4 regions of the Cellvibrio sp. KY-GH-1 genome follow, and region 2 is predicted to be linked to each of the others. Evidence: predicted binding sites of a transcription regulator. Region 2 holds the regulator's gene; each other region holds the start of a gene.
The links. The regulator FNR, encoded in region 2, switches genes on or off when oxygen is low (the NO sensors DNR and NnrR bind a similar motif). The targets are predictions, from matches to a motif close to TTGATNNNNATCAA.
Positions count from the first base shown of each region.

Region 1: a site for FNR is predicted at 2,169-2,182, ahead of D0C16_RS22195 (FG-GAP repeat protein). Genes of this name have one in related genera too.
Region 3: a site for FNR is predicted at 2,658-2,671, ahead of ccoN (cytochrome-c oxidase, cbb3-type subunit I). Genes of this name have one in related genera too.
Region 4: a site for FNR is predicted at 1,248-1,261, ahead of hemN (oxygen-independent coproporphyrinogen III oxidase). Genes of this name have one in related genera too.

Region 1 is NZ_CP031728.1:5,283,202-5,286,770, reverse strand. Features, by position in the region: gene D0C16_RS22200 (di-heme-cytochrome C peroxidase) at 1-1,911, shown strand, start outside; gene D0C16_RS22195 (FG-GAP repeat protein) at 2,236-3,569, shown strand, end outside.
Region 2 is NZ_CP031728.1:1,610,915-1,614,483, reverse strand. Features, by position in the region: gene D0C16_RS06855 (hypothetical protein) at 1-28, opposite strand, end outside; gene D0C16_RS06850 (SirB2 family protein) at 311-688, opposite strand; gene D0C16_RS06845 (DUF4202 domain-containing protein) at 724-1,317, opposite strand; gene fnr (fumarate/nitrate reduction transcriptional regulator Fnr) at 1,333-2,091, opposite strand; gene D0C16_RS06835 (hypothetical protein) at 2,337-3,074, shown strand; gene D0C16_RS06830 (cold-shock protein) at 3,486-3,569, shown strand, end outside.
Region 3 is NZ_CP031728.1:5,575,725-5,579,293, reverse strand. Features, by position in the region: gene ccoP (cytochrome-c oxidase, cbb3-type subunit III) at 1-203, opposite strand, end outside; gene D0C16_RS23180 (cbb3-type cytochrome c oxidase subunit 3) at 227-424, opposite strand; gene ccoO (cytochrome-c oxidase, cbb3-type subunit II) at 424-996, opposite strand; gene ccoN (cytochrome-c oxidase, cbb3-type subunit I) at 1,046-2,500, opposite strand; gene D0C16_RS23165 (argininosuccinate synthase) at 2,754-3,569, opposite strand, start outside.
Region 4 is NZ_CP031728.1:5,235,550-5,239,118, reverse strand. Features, by position in the region: gene D0C16_RS22040 (circularly permuted type 2 ATP-grasp protein) at 1-208, opposite strand, end outside; gene D0C16_RS22035 (2OG-Fe(II) oxygenase) at 547-1,161, opposite strand; gene hemN (oxygen-independent coproporphyrinogen III oxidase) at 1,318-2,718, shown strand; gene D0C16_RS22025 (ROK family protein) at 2,744-3,569, opposite strand, start outside.

The DNA.
Region 1 (3,569 bases), 2.1 Mb from region 2:
CTCTGGTTAAGCGCACGCCTGACAGCAGCAGTTGCTCTAGCTGGATTATCGGGTTGTACCTATATGTCTCAGGGGGTTGTGGTCGATAGTGATCGCAATGCAAAAACCAGCCAGCAAGATAGTTTTGGTGATAGCACTAGCCGTGTCGTTTACCCGGAACAAAACTGGAGCGCCGCCGACAGCCTGTGGTTTTACAACATAACCCAAGGCTCCAATCTGATTCCCTACGACATATTTCTGCATCTGGAAATGCCTGATTCAGAACAGCTGTTCCGCAGCGATGAGCACATGAACCTACTGCGCTATCTACCCCAGAAAGCGTCCTTCGCCAACCCTGATGGTTTGCCCGTGGGCTGGGTAAAAGATGAATACCAAGGGAAGGAATATATCGGCTACACCTGTGCTGCCTGCCACACGAGTCAGGTTAACTACCAGGGCGCAGCCATTCGCATCGATGGCGGAGCAACCCTCGCCGATATGGTGTTAATGCTTAAAACACTTGCAAGCTCTTTGGAATCCAGCGCGACTCAGCCAGAGAAGTTCGACCGTCTGGCGCAAAAGGTTCTGAAATCCAAATACCCCGCCGAAAAAGATAAATTCCGCCAAGAGTTGGTGGCAGCAGCAGAACAAATTCGCCTTTACAACCAAATCAATGAGCCAACCCATGGCGATAAAGTGGTCGATTACGGCTATGCACGCCTGGACGCATTCGGACGGATCTTTAACCGCATACTGACGCACCTCACGCCCAAGGATCCAAGCAACGCTAACCCCGCCAACGCGCCAGTCAGCTATCCCTATTTATGGGATACCCCACAACACGACTTTGTGCAGTGGAATGGCGCGGGTGACAACGCCCTCACCGGCCCGCTGGGACGCAATACCGGTGAGGTCTTGGGGGTTTACGCCACCATGGATCTGCACAAGAAGAAGGGCGATATCGGCTATCGCTCTTCAACTGCTGTGCGCAACCTCAACCGTATTGAGCGGCAACTAAAAAGCCTCTGGTCTCCAAGCTGGACCGAGTTGGCAGAGCAAAAGGTTCTGCCACCTATTAACCAATCACTGGCTGATAAAGGGCGTGAAGTTTTTGTGGAGTACCAATGCCATAGCTGCCACGAAGCTATAGATCGCACCGACCCCAAGCGTCGCATTACCGCCCAGTTCTCGCGCCTGGAAACTATTGGGACCGACCCATTCATGGCGGGCAACGCGCTCAAATACCAAGGTAAAAGTGGGTATTTTGAGGGTGAAAAAATCATGCCATGGAAGAAGGATTCCCCCCGGTTTGAAGCGACCACGCCAGTCGTGGCTGCAGTGAATACGGCGATTGAAGGAGTCATCCTCGAACCTGACCACGATAAATCCGCTCTTCGTCGTACCACAGAGAAGGCCTATGACCTGATAGCAGCCATCGGTGATAACCCAATTAAAAAGACCGAGCGCCATCTGGATTTTGAGGTGGTTGATAAAGCTGATTTAACAACCCTTATCGCCTATAAAGCGCGGCCGTTAAACGGCATATGGGCAACCGCGCCCTATTTGCACAACGGCTCAGTACCTAATTTATATGAGCTGTTTATGCCTAGCTGCAGCGACGCGGAAATCGCCTCCGGCAAGACCTGCCGCCCCAACCGTTTCACGGTAGGAACGCGTGAACTGGATCCGGTAAAGGTTGGCTTTGTCCAGCGCGATCCGGCCCAATACCCAGGTCTGTTTGTGTTTGATACCAGCTTGCCAAGCAATTCCAACAAAGGCCATGAGTATGCCGCCGGCGTTACTCCTGTGTTTGTATTGGGCCAAGATGGCCGTCCGGTTAAAGGGGCAGACGGCAAACCACAAATGCGCAAACTGCAGCCCATCAATAACGAGCAGCGCCTGGCGCTAGTGGAATACCTGAAGACGCTTTGATCTCATCCACGCATAGGAACCGCCAGCAATTGCTCGCGGTTCCTCCTGTTTATTTACCCCATCCCATTGCGTACCGCATTTAGCGTTAAAGAAGCTCTAGCCCAACCAATTTTCACAATTGCTCACAACTTCATGCGACGCATTCAAGGTAGATTGAGCAGATATAAACAACAAACTGAACCATTCCCGTTATTTGACGGTCTTTAGGCACGCTATTTTTGCGTCTGGACACAATCAATTGCACCTCTACCGGCTATTTGATTGACACCAAGCGTCGCGACACACAGAATCACCGACCAGTTTTAACCCTCAGGAACCTGCTGAATGAATATTGATCGCTTTTCACCGCTGTTTCAGCGCACTACCCTGCTTGTCTCGCTGCTGGCAAGCTCAATTTTGCTAACTGCATGCGGCGGCGGCGGCGGCAAATCCTCATCCAGCTCCTCATCTTCCAGTATTTCCTCATCTTCACGCAGCAGTTTTAGCGCGGCTTCCGTACCTGCAAATGGTTCAGGCATTTGGCCTAGCGTGAAAGTTGAATCGCAAAATCCAAAGCAGCTAAATTTCCAATGGAGCCCGGTTGAAGGCGCAACCTACTACAAACTTTTCAAACGTGATGCTGCTAGCGGAGGCGTTACTCAAGTAGGTGGTGACTTAGCTGTCACCCAAGCCAGCGATGAAATTGGCGTTCACGTCCATGATTGGGTTAACAGCTACTACTACGTTGAAGCCTGTAACGCTGGCGGCTGTCAGAAATCCAACCTGACCTTTACCGCAACAGAAATGATCAAAGCGATTGGTTATGTAAAAGCGCCTAATGGTGAGGCATTCGACAACTTCGGCTGGAGCTTCGCACTTTCGGCAGATGGTAAAACGCTGGCCATAGGCGCCCCCGCAGAAGATAGTAAGGCGATTGGGGTAAATGGGGATACCGCGAATAATGACAGCGTAAACGCAGGCGCTGCATACGTGTTTATCAAAGAAAATGGAGTCTGGGTCCAAGAAGCCTACTTGAAGGCATCCAACACCGAACAACCTAACCTGAACAGCAGTCGATTCCTTCCAAATGACCGCTTTGGTTACAAAGTTTCCATCTCTGACGACGGCAACACCCTTGCCGTGTCCGCCTTGCTCGAAGACGCACGATCTACTGGGATTAATTGCAACCAAGACAACTATGAATTGCGAACCACTAACAGCTCCAACAGCTCAGGCGACCCGTCGGGCAATACATATTCTGCAGTTGACTACAACAATGGCGCTGTGTACGTGTTTACTCGTAGCAATAAAGTTTGGACGCAAGAGGCTTTTGTAAAATCAAGCTATGTCGCGCAGGAGCTACGCTTTGGCGAAACTCTGGCACTATCTGGCGATGGCAAGACGCTCGCCGTTGGCGCTACCAGCGATAGCCTGGCGATAAGCGGCATCCTTATGTACCAGGCATCGTCCATGCCCGAATGTCTCGAGTACTACCCATCAAGCTCCAGCTCATCGACTTCGTCCAGCAGTTCTTCAAGTTCCAATAGCTCTGCTAGCAGCACCAGTAGCTCGTCCAGCTCCAACAGCGCAGCCAGCGCTTATACGGGCGGCTCAGGTTCAGGGTCAGTCCATATTTTTATCCGCCGCGAAGATGGCTGGATGCAACAGGCTTATTTGAA
Region 2 (3,569 bases):
GGGTGATGGTCAATAATATTTTTTTCATAGGGCTCGCCCGTTATTAAAGTTATGTGAAAGGTGAACAACTGGTGTGTGATATAGATCACTTTTAAAGATACGTCAAGCATTGTAAATAACCTTGAACTTGATTATAGCCATTGGTTTCTGCTTTGCAGGCAAACTGCTACCAATGGTGTCAGTACCATTTTTATACGCTTAACACAGTGACACCGGGTTCCGAGGGGCGAGGGATCTATTTGCTAGATAGTAGCGATAGTGCGGAAAAGATGGAGGGAATGCGGAGTGACATTATCACTCCGCGCGAAGGTTATCCCAAAAATCCCAACGGATTTTTAGTGATAGCAACGCTAACCATATAGGCAAATACGACCAGGGCGCTAACCCATAAGGTTTTGCTGAGGTTGCTGTTGGAAACCTTGAACGTTGCTACTCCCAAACCGATATAAACGACCAGAGCGATTATTTTTGCCAGCAACCAAGGTTGGCTGCCGGGTGACAATCCCAAGTGTACGGCTAGCACAACACCGCTCAGAAGTAGCAGGGTGCTAATAACGTGCGGTAAAATTTTCGCCCATTTTTTTGCGAGCAGGCTGGAGTTGAGAAACAACCAAATGCCGCGCAATACAAAGAAAATTAATGAGAGCGTCACAAAAGTCAGGTGCAAATGTTTTAAGGCTAGGTACACGGTGCGTTCCTTTTATAGGGATGGTTGATAAAACCTTAATCTGGGCTCAGTGCTTTGGTGACCAGCGCCAACATGGCGGAAGACAATGGCAGTTGAAGTGCGGCCTCATGGCCTTTGGTGGACATTTTGTTCCAGGTTTTGCGAATAATATCGATTAGCTTTTCTTCGTCGTGCTTGCTGGCAAAATCTTCCAGATAAAACTCGATAAAGACCAGGCACACAACGTCTTCCAATGCTTGTACTTCGTCATCGCGTTTTAAACTGCGCTTGAGGAGTAGATCTTTTACTCGCGCAATCATATTTTCGTCGTAGCCCTGTGTCGCCATAATGTCACCGGCGATGTCGCCGTGTAACTGCGCCAAATCCAAACGCCACTTTTTGTAACCACTACGATCCATAGGGTAGTCGCTACGGGGGATTTTCCATCGGCATATATGCTGACTGCGCGTTGCTAATTGCAATGCTTCTGAAGGCGCCTCGCAAAATTTATGCAGCTGGGCGCTCATGCGCTGGGCATAGATCCATTCTTTAGCAACTGAACGTCCATCCACCTGTTCAAGATTAGGGTCTTCCAGATTGGCAGCATCAAATGCCGCCAGAGTGGAGTTAAGGCGAGTTAAATCAATCATATTGAGGTCTCTGGATTAGCAATCGGTGTCGCCATTGGCGATATTGCGCAGTTGTTCCATGTTGGTGATTGCGACTTCTTTTTTATCGACATGGATAACTTCCTGCTTTTGCAGGCGAGTAAAAATACGGCTGACCGTTTCTATGGTTAAACCTAAATAGTTGCCGATATCAGTGCGCGACATCGGCAACCGAAAGGCAGTGGCTGATAATTGGCGGCGGCTGTTGCGGCTGGAAATGCTGAGCAGTAATGCAGCAATACGCTCTTCGGCGCTGCTTTTGCTCAGCAGGGTAATAATCTGCTGATCTTGGGTAATTTCACGGCTCATCAGCTGGAAAAAATGCCGCTGCAAATTGGGGATCTGTAGGCTGAGTTCTTCCATACGATTAAATGGAATTTCGCAGACTGATGCTGTTTCCAGCGCAATTACGGAGTTGGTATAGCGATTGTCGGCAATGCCATCCATACCCACGACTTCGCCCGGCAGATAAAATCCTGTGACCTGTTCTTCGCCGTTGTCACTTAGCGTCATGGCTTTTACCGCGCCAGAGCGAATGGCGTACACTGAATCAAACGGATCGTTGGCGCGATACAAATAATCACCGCGCTGCAATGGCTTGCCGCGCTGCACTATGTTGTTGAGCTTATCTATGTCATCAATATGCAAACTGATTGGTAAGCATATGGTGTTGAGTCGGCAATTGCCGCAGCTCACGCGTTTATCGTGCGGGCAGCTGGAGTCCTGGGATTTTACGATTGACTGGTTAACTGTCATAAAGTGACAACCTCACGCGAATTCGCGGGCAGGGATAAATGTTGTGTCGGATGAGATTGTTGCAGCTTTGCCGGGTAGGGTAAAGCCGAAGTTTGCCCTTATCCTGACGTATAAATAGTTATTAGTTACTCTTTCTCTGAATAGGTGAAAGCACTATAGTTTGCCGCTGGCATTTAGGCGGCAGTGTGAAGCGCAGTTTTAGCCTGATTGCGTGGAAAATAAACAGCAAAAAAGGGAGCAATAATATGCCTATAGTGGTTTTATCCTTATTAATCCAGGTTGCGCTGGTGATTCATATTCTGAAGACGGGGCGTCCTCGCACTTGGATTTGGCTGGTAATGATATTGCCTGTTGCGGGTTCTATAGCCTATTTGGTGCTGGAGTTGCTGCCAGATTTTGCCGGAACCAGATCTGGACGAAAGACCATGAGAAAGGTTCAAGAGTTGGTAAATCCAGATCGGGATTTAAATAGTGCTGCGCAAAACTACCAGGCCGCAAAAACAACAGAAAATGCTTCGCGCCTCGCTCAAGAGTTGTTGATCAAACAACAATATTCGGAAGCCGCTATTCTGTATCGGGATTGCCGAAAAGGAATTCATGAATTTGATCCGTTGTTTATGTATGGGCTAGCTCAGGCTGAGTTTGGTTTGGCTGAATACGCAAAAGTGAAAGATTTATTGGATGAATTAATCGCTAGAAATCCGGACTATAAAAACCCGGATGCGCATTTGCTCTATGCTCGAGCCTTGGAGGCATTGGGGGATGATTATGCCGCTCTGCATGAATACGAGGTTCTGGATTCATACTATCCCGGCGCTGAGGCGAGTTATCATTTCGCCAGGTTGTCAAAGAAGCTCGGCCAAATGGAAAGAGCGCTGCAGGTATTCGAGGCAATTTTGGCAAAGGCAAAAACGTCCGGAAGTCATTACAACGAGCTCCACGGAAAATGGGTCAAATTGGCGGCATTGGAGTTGCGCTCTTAGTCCTTGGAAAAATGGGCTGGAATCCAGCCCCAGGGAGATTAACCGGGGGTTCCGGTTAAGTGAAAGTGACGCTCGCCGACTGCATTTAATCGCGGTTGGCGATGTCCCGAATACTAGCGTTTTCCCCGGCAATAATGGGAGTGACAAATTGCCGCAGCGGTTTGCGCCTTATAGCCAAAAGTGGATTTTTAGGGCCCAAATTAAATCTTTACATCATGAATGGGGCGGAATATAGTGCGGTTTAGCTGGCCCTTCTGCAGCATTATTTATGGTAAGTCCTATCCGTTGTTCTAGCAGTAGATCTATTAGTACCTCGTATTGTTCTTCATAAGTAACATCTGAATTCGCCAGCCTAAGCTCCTCTTGGGGTATTCATTTTATTATTTTGTATAGAGCATCGAGGTTTTTATCATGGCTAGAAGTACTGGCACCGTTAAGTGGTTCAATGAGTCTAAAGGTTTCGGTTTCATCGCGAGCGAAGCAGGTCAAGACGTA
Region 3 (3,569 bases), 1.8 Mb from region 2:
GTCAGGATAAACATCCAGAACCACCAACGGGGCAAGGGGTTATCGTATTCCTCAATTCCATCGTATTCATGACCGGTAGTTTGTGCTTCCTTGGTCTCTTCGCCTTTTACCGCACGCTTGCGGTTGGCCATAAGAATCCAGAACAACAACACCAGGTTGGTGCTGGTCAGGATAATGATCCATAAACTCCAAAAAGTACTCATATTAAATCCGCCCTAATCGATGATTACTTGCGATCATCTGTCTGGTTGTTTTCTGGCTGCTTTGCGGTTTGTTTGGCTTCAATTTCATCGTCCGCAAAGGGTAATTTCGCATCTTCCTCGAAACGTTTTTTTAAGCCGGGCGAAAACGCCCAGAAACAAACGCCGAAGAAAGCAATAGTTACCAACACGGTCGAGATGGCACCAACTGTACCTGCGTCCATTAGCGTTTCTCTTTTAACAACACGCCGAGGTTTTGCAGGTAAGCAACTAACGCATCCATTTCAGTTACACCATGCACAGCTCTTTTGGCGCCAGCAAAGTCTTCTTCAGTATAGGGAACACCCACTTTAGCCAAGGCACGCATCTTGTCTGCTGTGTGCTTGCCGTCCAGCTTGTTGTCATACAACCAGGGGTAAGCAGGCATGATGGACTCTGGTACCACAATGCGCGGATTGAACAGATGCACTTTATGCCAATCATCAGAATAACGACCGCCTACGCGAGCGAGATCCGGACCAGTACGCTTGGAGCCCCATAAGAACGGATGCTCGTATACAGATTCACCGGCTACTGAGTAGTGACCATAACGTTCTACTTCAGCACGCAGTGGACGTACCATCTGGGTATGACACACATGGCAACCTTCGCGGATATAAATATCGCGACCTTCCAGTTGCACAGCGTTTAGAGGTTTCAAACCTTCTACAGGGGTAGTGGTTTGCTTGAGAAAGAATTGTGGAACTATCTCTACCAAACCACCGAAGCTAATGGCGACAACCATAAAAATAGTCATCAAACCAATATTCTTTTCTACTATCTCATGACCTTTCACGGCATTCCCCTTACACAGCTGGTGCCTGGACAGGCTGGGTTTCAGTGGCTGCCTGTTGGTTGGCAGCACGCACTGTACGATAGGTGTTGTAAGCCATTACAAGCATACCGGTCAGGAAGAAAGCACCGCCGATAAAGCGCATGATGTAACCGCCTTTGCTGAACACTACAACTTCAATAAAGCTGTAGGTCAAAGAACCATCAGGGTTGAACGCACGCCACATCAAACCTTGGCCAATACCATTGATCCACATAGCTACTACATAGAGAACAGTACCTACAGTAGCCAGCCAGAAGTGCAGGTTGATCAACTTCACACTGAACATTTCTTCGCGGTTAAACAGCTTTGGCAACATGTGATATACAGCACCGATAGAAATCATCGCTACCCAACCCAACGCACCTGAGTGTACGTGACCTACAGTCCAGTCGGTGTTGTGTGATAAGGCGTTTACATTTTTGATTGCCATCATCGGGCCTTCGAAGGTAGACATGCCGTAGAAGGACAAAGCCACGACCAGGAAGCGCAAGGTGGGGTCAGTACGCAATTTGTGCCATGCGCCCGACAAAGTCATGATCCCATTGATCATGCCGCCCCAGCTTGGCGCCAACAGAATCAGCGACATCACCATACCCAAAGATTGGGTCCAATCCGGCAACGCGGAGTAATGCAAGTGGTGTGAACCTGCCCAAATGTACAGAGAGATCAGCGCCCAGAAGTGAACGATGGACAGTTGATAAGAGTAAACAGGACGACCCGCTTGCTTGGGTACGAAGTAATACATCATGCCCAGGAAGCCTGCAGTCAGGAAGAAACCTACCGCGTTGTGGCCATACCACCACTGCACCATAGCATCAGCAGCACCGGCATAAGCAGAGTAAGACTTGGTCAAGGTAACCGGGATAGCTGCGCTATTAACAATATGAAGTGCAGCAACGGTAACGATAAAACCGCCGTAGAACCAGTTTGCAACATAAATGTGCGAGGTTTTGCGCTTAACGATAGTACCGAAGAACACTACCGCATAAGCGATCCATACTAATGCCAACAATATGTCGATTGGCCATTCCAATTCGGCATATTCTTTAGCGGAGGTAATACCCTGTGGCAGGGTAATTGCCGCGAGCACGATAACAGTTTGCCAGCCCCAAAAGGTGAAAGGCACTAACCAACCACCGAACAGGGTCGTCTGACAGGTGCGTTGCACGACGTAATAAGAGGTAGCAAAGAGCGCACAACCACCAAACGCAAAAATTACCGCGTTGGTGTGCAAAGGGCGCAAACGGCCAAACGCGGTATAGGGTTGCAGCAAGTCGTTCAGACCTGGCCACACCAATTCCGCCGCAATGAATACGCCCACTCCCATACCAACTATGCCCCATACAATGGTCATAATGGAGAATTTGCGTACTATGTCTAAGTCGTATACTGGAGGATCCCCAGCTACAGTCGCGTGACTACCCATAGGACTTTCCTGTTACTTAAAAAGAAAAATAAAAACTTTACGTCTCGGCTTAACCGGTATTGCCAGTATCAGGCAGTTATCAAAAGCTATAACCCTACTTTAGGTGCGGCATTTTGCCTCAAGCGCGGCATTTTGTCTCACACTTGCAGTTACAGGATTGATATTTATCAAATTATTTATGCGCTTTTAATCAACCGAATCATCAATTGATCAAACTTCCCGCAGCCGCCATGGCTGCGGGAGCGCCGGACAATTACTTGAGGACACGGCCTTTGTTGGCGGCTATACGCATACGCAGGGCATTGAGCTTGATGAAGCCTTCTGCATCTTTCTGGTTGTACGCGCCCGCATCATCTTCAAATGTAGCTACTTTTTCATCGAAGAGACTGTCTGCTGAGCGACGACCTACAACATGGACCGAGCCTTTGTAGAGTTTGACGCGCACATCACCATTCACGAATTGTTGCGACTCATCGATCATCGCCTGCAACATTTTACGCTCTGGACTCCACCAATAACCGTTATAGATCATCTCGGCGTATTTAGGCATTATGCTGTCTTTCAGATGGGCAACTTCACGGTCCAGAGTGATGGACTCGATCGCGCGATGAGCGCGCAGCATGATGGTGCCGCCGGGAGTTTCATAGCAGCCGCGCGACTTCATACCTACGTAGCGGTTTTCAACGATATCCAGACGACCCACGCCATTCTCGCCACCCACTTTGTTTAGATAAGCCAGGATAGTTGCCGGAGACATGCGCTTGCCATCGATAGCAACCACATCGCCTTTTTCATAAGTTAGTTCAAGGTAGGTAGCTTTGTCTGGAGCGGCTTCCGGGGCAACAGTCCAACGCCACATATCGTCTTCCGCTTCGGTCCATGGGTTTTCCAGGACTTTACCTTCATAGGAAATGTGCAACAGGTTGGCATCCATAGAATAAGGGGATGCCTTTTTCTTGGTGAAATCCACCGGAATATTGTTCTTTTCACAGTAATTCATCAGGGTTTCGCGGGAAGTAAGATCCCACTCGCGCCATGGAGCAATTACCTTAATACCTGGTTTCAGTGC
Region 4 (3,569 bases), 2.1 Mb from region 2:
TGTTGCCAGCATCGCTATACACCGTGAACGATATACCCATGGTTTTAATGGCGAGTTCAGCGGAGAGTTTACGTTCCTGCAGTTCTTCGCCAGAAAGTGACGAGAGGTATTGAGCAAGGTGTTTGGTTTCAGGGCGGGGTTTACCGGGAGCACTAATTAATTCGTCGTAGAAATGGCCGGAGTCATAACCCTGCCAATCTATCTTCATTTCACTCATGGTGAGTTCCTTAAGCATGCGCGGCCTCGTTTTGCGGTTCTCTGAGTATTTTTTAGTTCTTTTTTTGTTTGTATATAGTTGTGGTTGTTGCCCGCCAAACACGCATCCCTGGTTTCCATTTCTTCCATCCCGGAAGAGTTTTAGCGGGCTACATGCAGTCACTTGCAAAAGCATTGCCAACTAACAACATCCATTGCTCTACCTGACAAAGCCAGAGCGCCTATACCCGTTTCAAGCAGGCTGTTTGACCGCATTTATAAATAACCAAAGGATTCATTTCCTAAAAATAATCAGACATTAGGCTAATGACCCTTCAATCTTCAAAATTGTTAGGGGCTGATACGAAACCATCCCGCGATACTCTGGCGCGGGTTTCTCGCTGGCAGGACTTCATGCGGGAAGTCCTCGCTAAGAAACAACACCAGCCTGCCGCATTCTGGTGCAACACGAACCAACTCCTGTTCTCCTGCTTCATCATAGAGCACTAATTCACCACCTGCCGCCAAGTCCCAAGCCGGGTTCAAATAAAAGACACTGGAGACTTTGCGCCCAGGCTGACCGCGGAAGGCATCGCGGTGCTTTTTATAGAAGGCGCCCGGCGCATAGCTGGCAAAATGCGCTTCATAGTCGGCAAGACCGAGAAACAAGCGCTCGTTCAAAGCCCGCCGCAGTTTATCCATCGCAGATAAAAATTCTGTGACAGCACCATCGCCCGGCTCCAACCATTGAATCGCGTCGCCACGCACCGAATCATTGACTTGATAATCCCCCTCGCGACCTATACCCGCACGTGTAAGCAGGCCTTCGCGGGCGGCAATCAGGTCAACCAGGCCATCCGTTATTTCCGGAGGAAAAACACCATCGAGAATAATGAATCCGGGGCCCACCAGGGCATCGGCAATTTCATCATAATTATCTTGTAGCAAAGGGCGGGAACGAGACATAAGAACTCAAACCAGAAAAAACAACGGCAAGCGACGCCAATTAACACGCCGCATTAAGAGGTTTACGGCGAAGAGCCATTATAGGCTTGATCCACATCAATTCGGGAATAGACGTAAGTTTTACCATGGCATCAAGCAGACTACCGGTGAGCCGCCATGTCCATTTTTACGCAGCCCATTGAATGGGATCAATCAATTATCCAACGCTATGACCTGGCAGGGCCGCGCTATACCTCCTACCCAACGGCACCACAATTTCAGGAAAGTTTTAGCCAGTCCGCACTCTTTAGGGCGATCGTCCGCAGCAACCTTGCACATCGTCCGCTTTCTTTATACTTCCACATACCATTTTGTGAAAGCCTTTGTTACTACTGCGGATGCAACAAAATTGTTACCAACAACAAAAGCCGTTCCCTACCCTACATTCACCGCATGATCCAAGAGCTTGCGCTCTATGCAGAAATGTTTGAACCTGGTAAGGAAGTTCAACAACTTCATTGGGGTGGTGGAACACCAACATTTATCAGCGATGAAGAAATGTCGCTCCTCATGAATGCCAGCAGGCGCTTGTTCAAATTTGCGGATGATGAAACCGGCGAGTTCTCAATTGAAATACACCCTGGCACCGTAAGTACAAGCACCATGGCGCATCTACGCCAGCTGGGATTCAATCGCGTGAGCATGGGCGTGCAAGATTTTGACGAAAATGTGCAGCGCGCCGTAAATCGTTTTAACTCTGTTGCACAGGTTGCGGACATGGTGCATGCCTTGCGCAAACAAGATTATCAATCTATTAGCATGGATTTAATCTATGGTTTGCCGCTGCAAAATCAACAGTCATTGCAACAAACGCTACAGCAAGTGATTGAATTGGAACCTGATCGATTATCCCTGTTTAACTATGCACACATGCCGCATTTATTTAAAAGCCAAAAATTAATTCGTGCCGAAGAACTTCCTGGCGCCGGTGAAAAACTGGAGATGCTGCATCACGCCATTGAAACGCTGCAGCGTGCCGGTTATGTGTATATCGGTATGGATCATTTTGCCAAACCGGGGGATGAACTGGTTAACGCTCAACAAAGCGGAAAATTACAGCGAAATTTTCAAGGCTATTCGACTCACAGTAACTGTGACTTGCTGGCGCTGGGAGTTTCTTCCATCAGTATGATCGACAATGTCTACGTACAAAACGAAAAAGATTTAAACAGCTATCAACAGAAAATGGATATGGGACTTTTACCCATTGCTAAAGGTTTTACCTTGAATCAAGAGGATTTATTGCGCCGCTTCGTCATCAACCGGTTGATTTGCTATTGCGAATTATCCTTCCATGAACTCACGCGCCTATTTGATATCACCGCGCAACAACACTTCCGTTCCGAATTGGCACAATTACAACCAATGGCTGAAGATGGGCTCATACAAATCGACGACAATGGGATAAAAGTATTAAACAAGGGCCGCTTGCTCATTCGCCGTATCTGCATGGTGTTTGATGAGTATTTACAACAAACGGATAACAACAAAACTATTCGTTACTCAAAAATTATTTGATTGAAAATGCGCAAACCAAAATTCATCAGGCTAAGCGGCGCTGCAATTCCTGCAACGCGAGATCTGAAATACCTAAAATTGCGGCAGTGCCATTAAGGGGCGTTCTAACAATATAGTCTTTCAGGTTGTTCAGTACTGCATTGGGGGCGTAACCGTTGACGTAGGCGGAAAAGTACTCCCGCACCAGAGGTAGTAGCTGTGGCTGCTCCATGACGCCGCCACCAAAAATAATTTTCTCCGGTGCAAGTATTTGCGTGAGGTTAACGCACATGAGTGCCAGATACTGCGCTTGCAATAACCACGCGGGGTGATCCGCCGGTAAATATTTTCCAGCAACACCCCAGCGCGACTCAATGGCCTTACCCGATGCCAACCCCTCCAAACAGCCCAGATGATAAGGGCAGCAACCCGCGTAATTATCGGATACCTGGTCGCGCGGCATCAGCATATGCCCGACTTCCGGATGACGAATGCCATGCACCAGCGCATTATTAACGACAATACCAGCGCCTATACCCGTACCAACGGTGACATACACAAAATCATTCAGAAATTGTCCAGCACCCGCTACTTTTTCGCCCCAGGCTGCACCGTTAACATCTGTTTCAAACACTATTGGTACCTGAAATTCACGCGCGAAAAAACCGCAAATATCCACATTGGACCAATGGGGTTTGGGCGTGTTGGTAATGTAGCCATACAACTCAGACTCAATGAATAAATCTACTGGCCCAAAGCTGGCGATTCCCATCGCAATAATTTCACCATGGTGCGCACGCGCCGCGTGCTTAAAAAAATCGCGCACCGCTGGCAAGGTTTCCTCGGGGTGGGTCGTTGGGAATGCGCCCTGC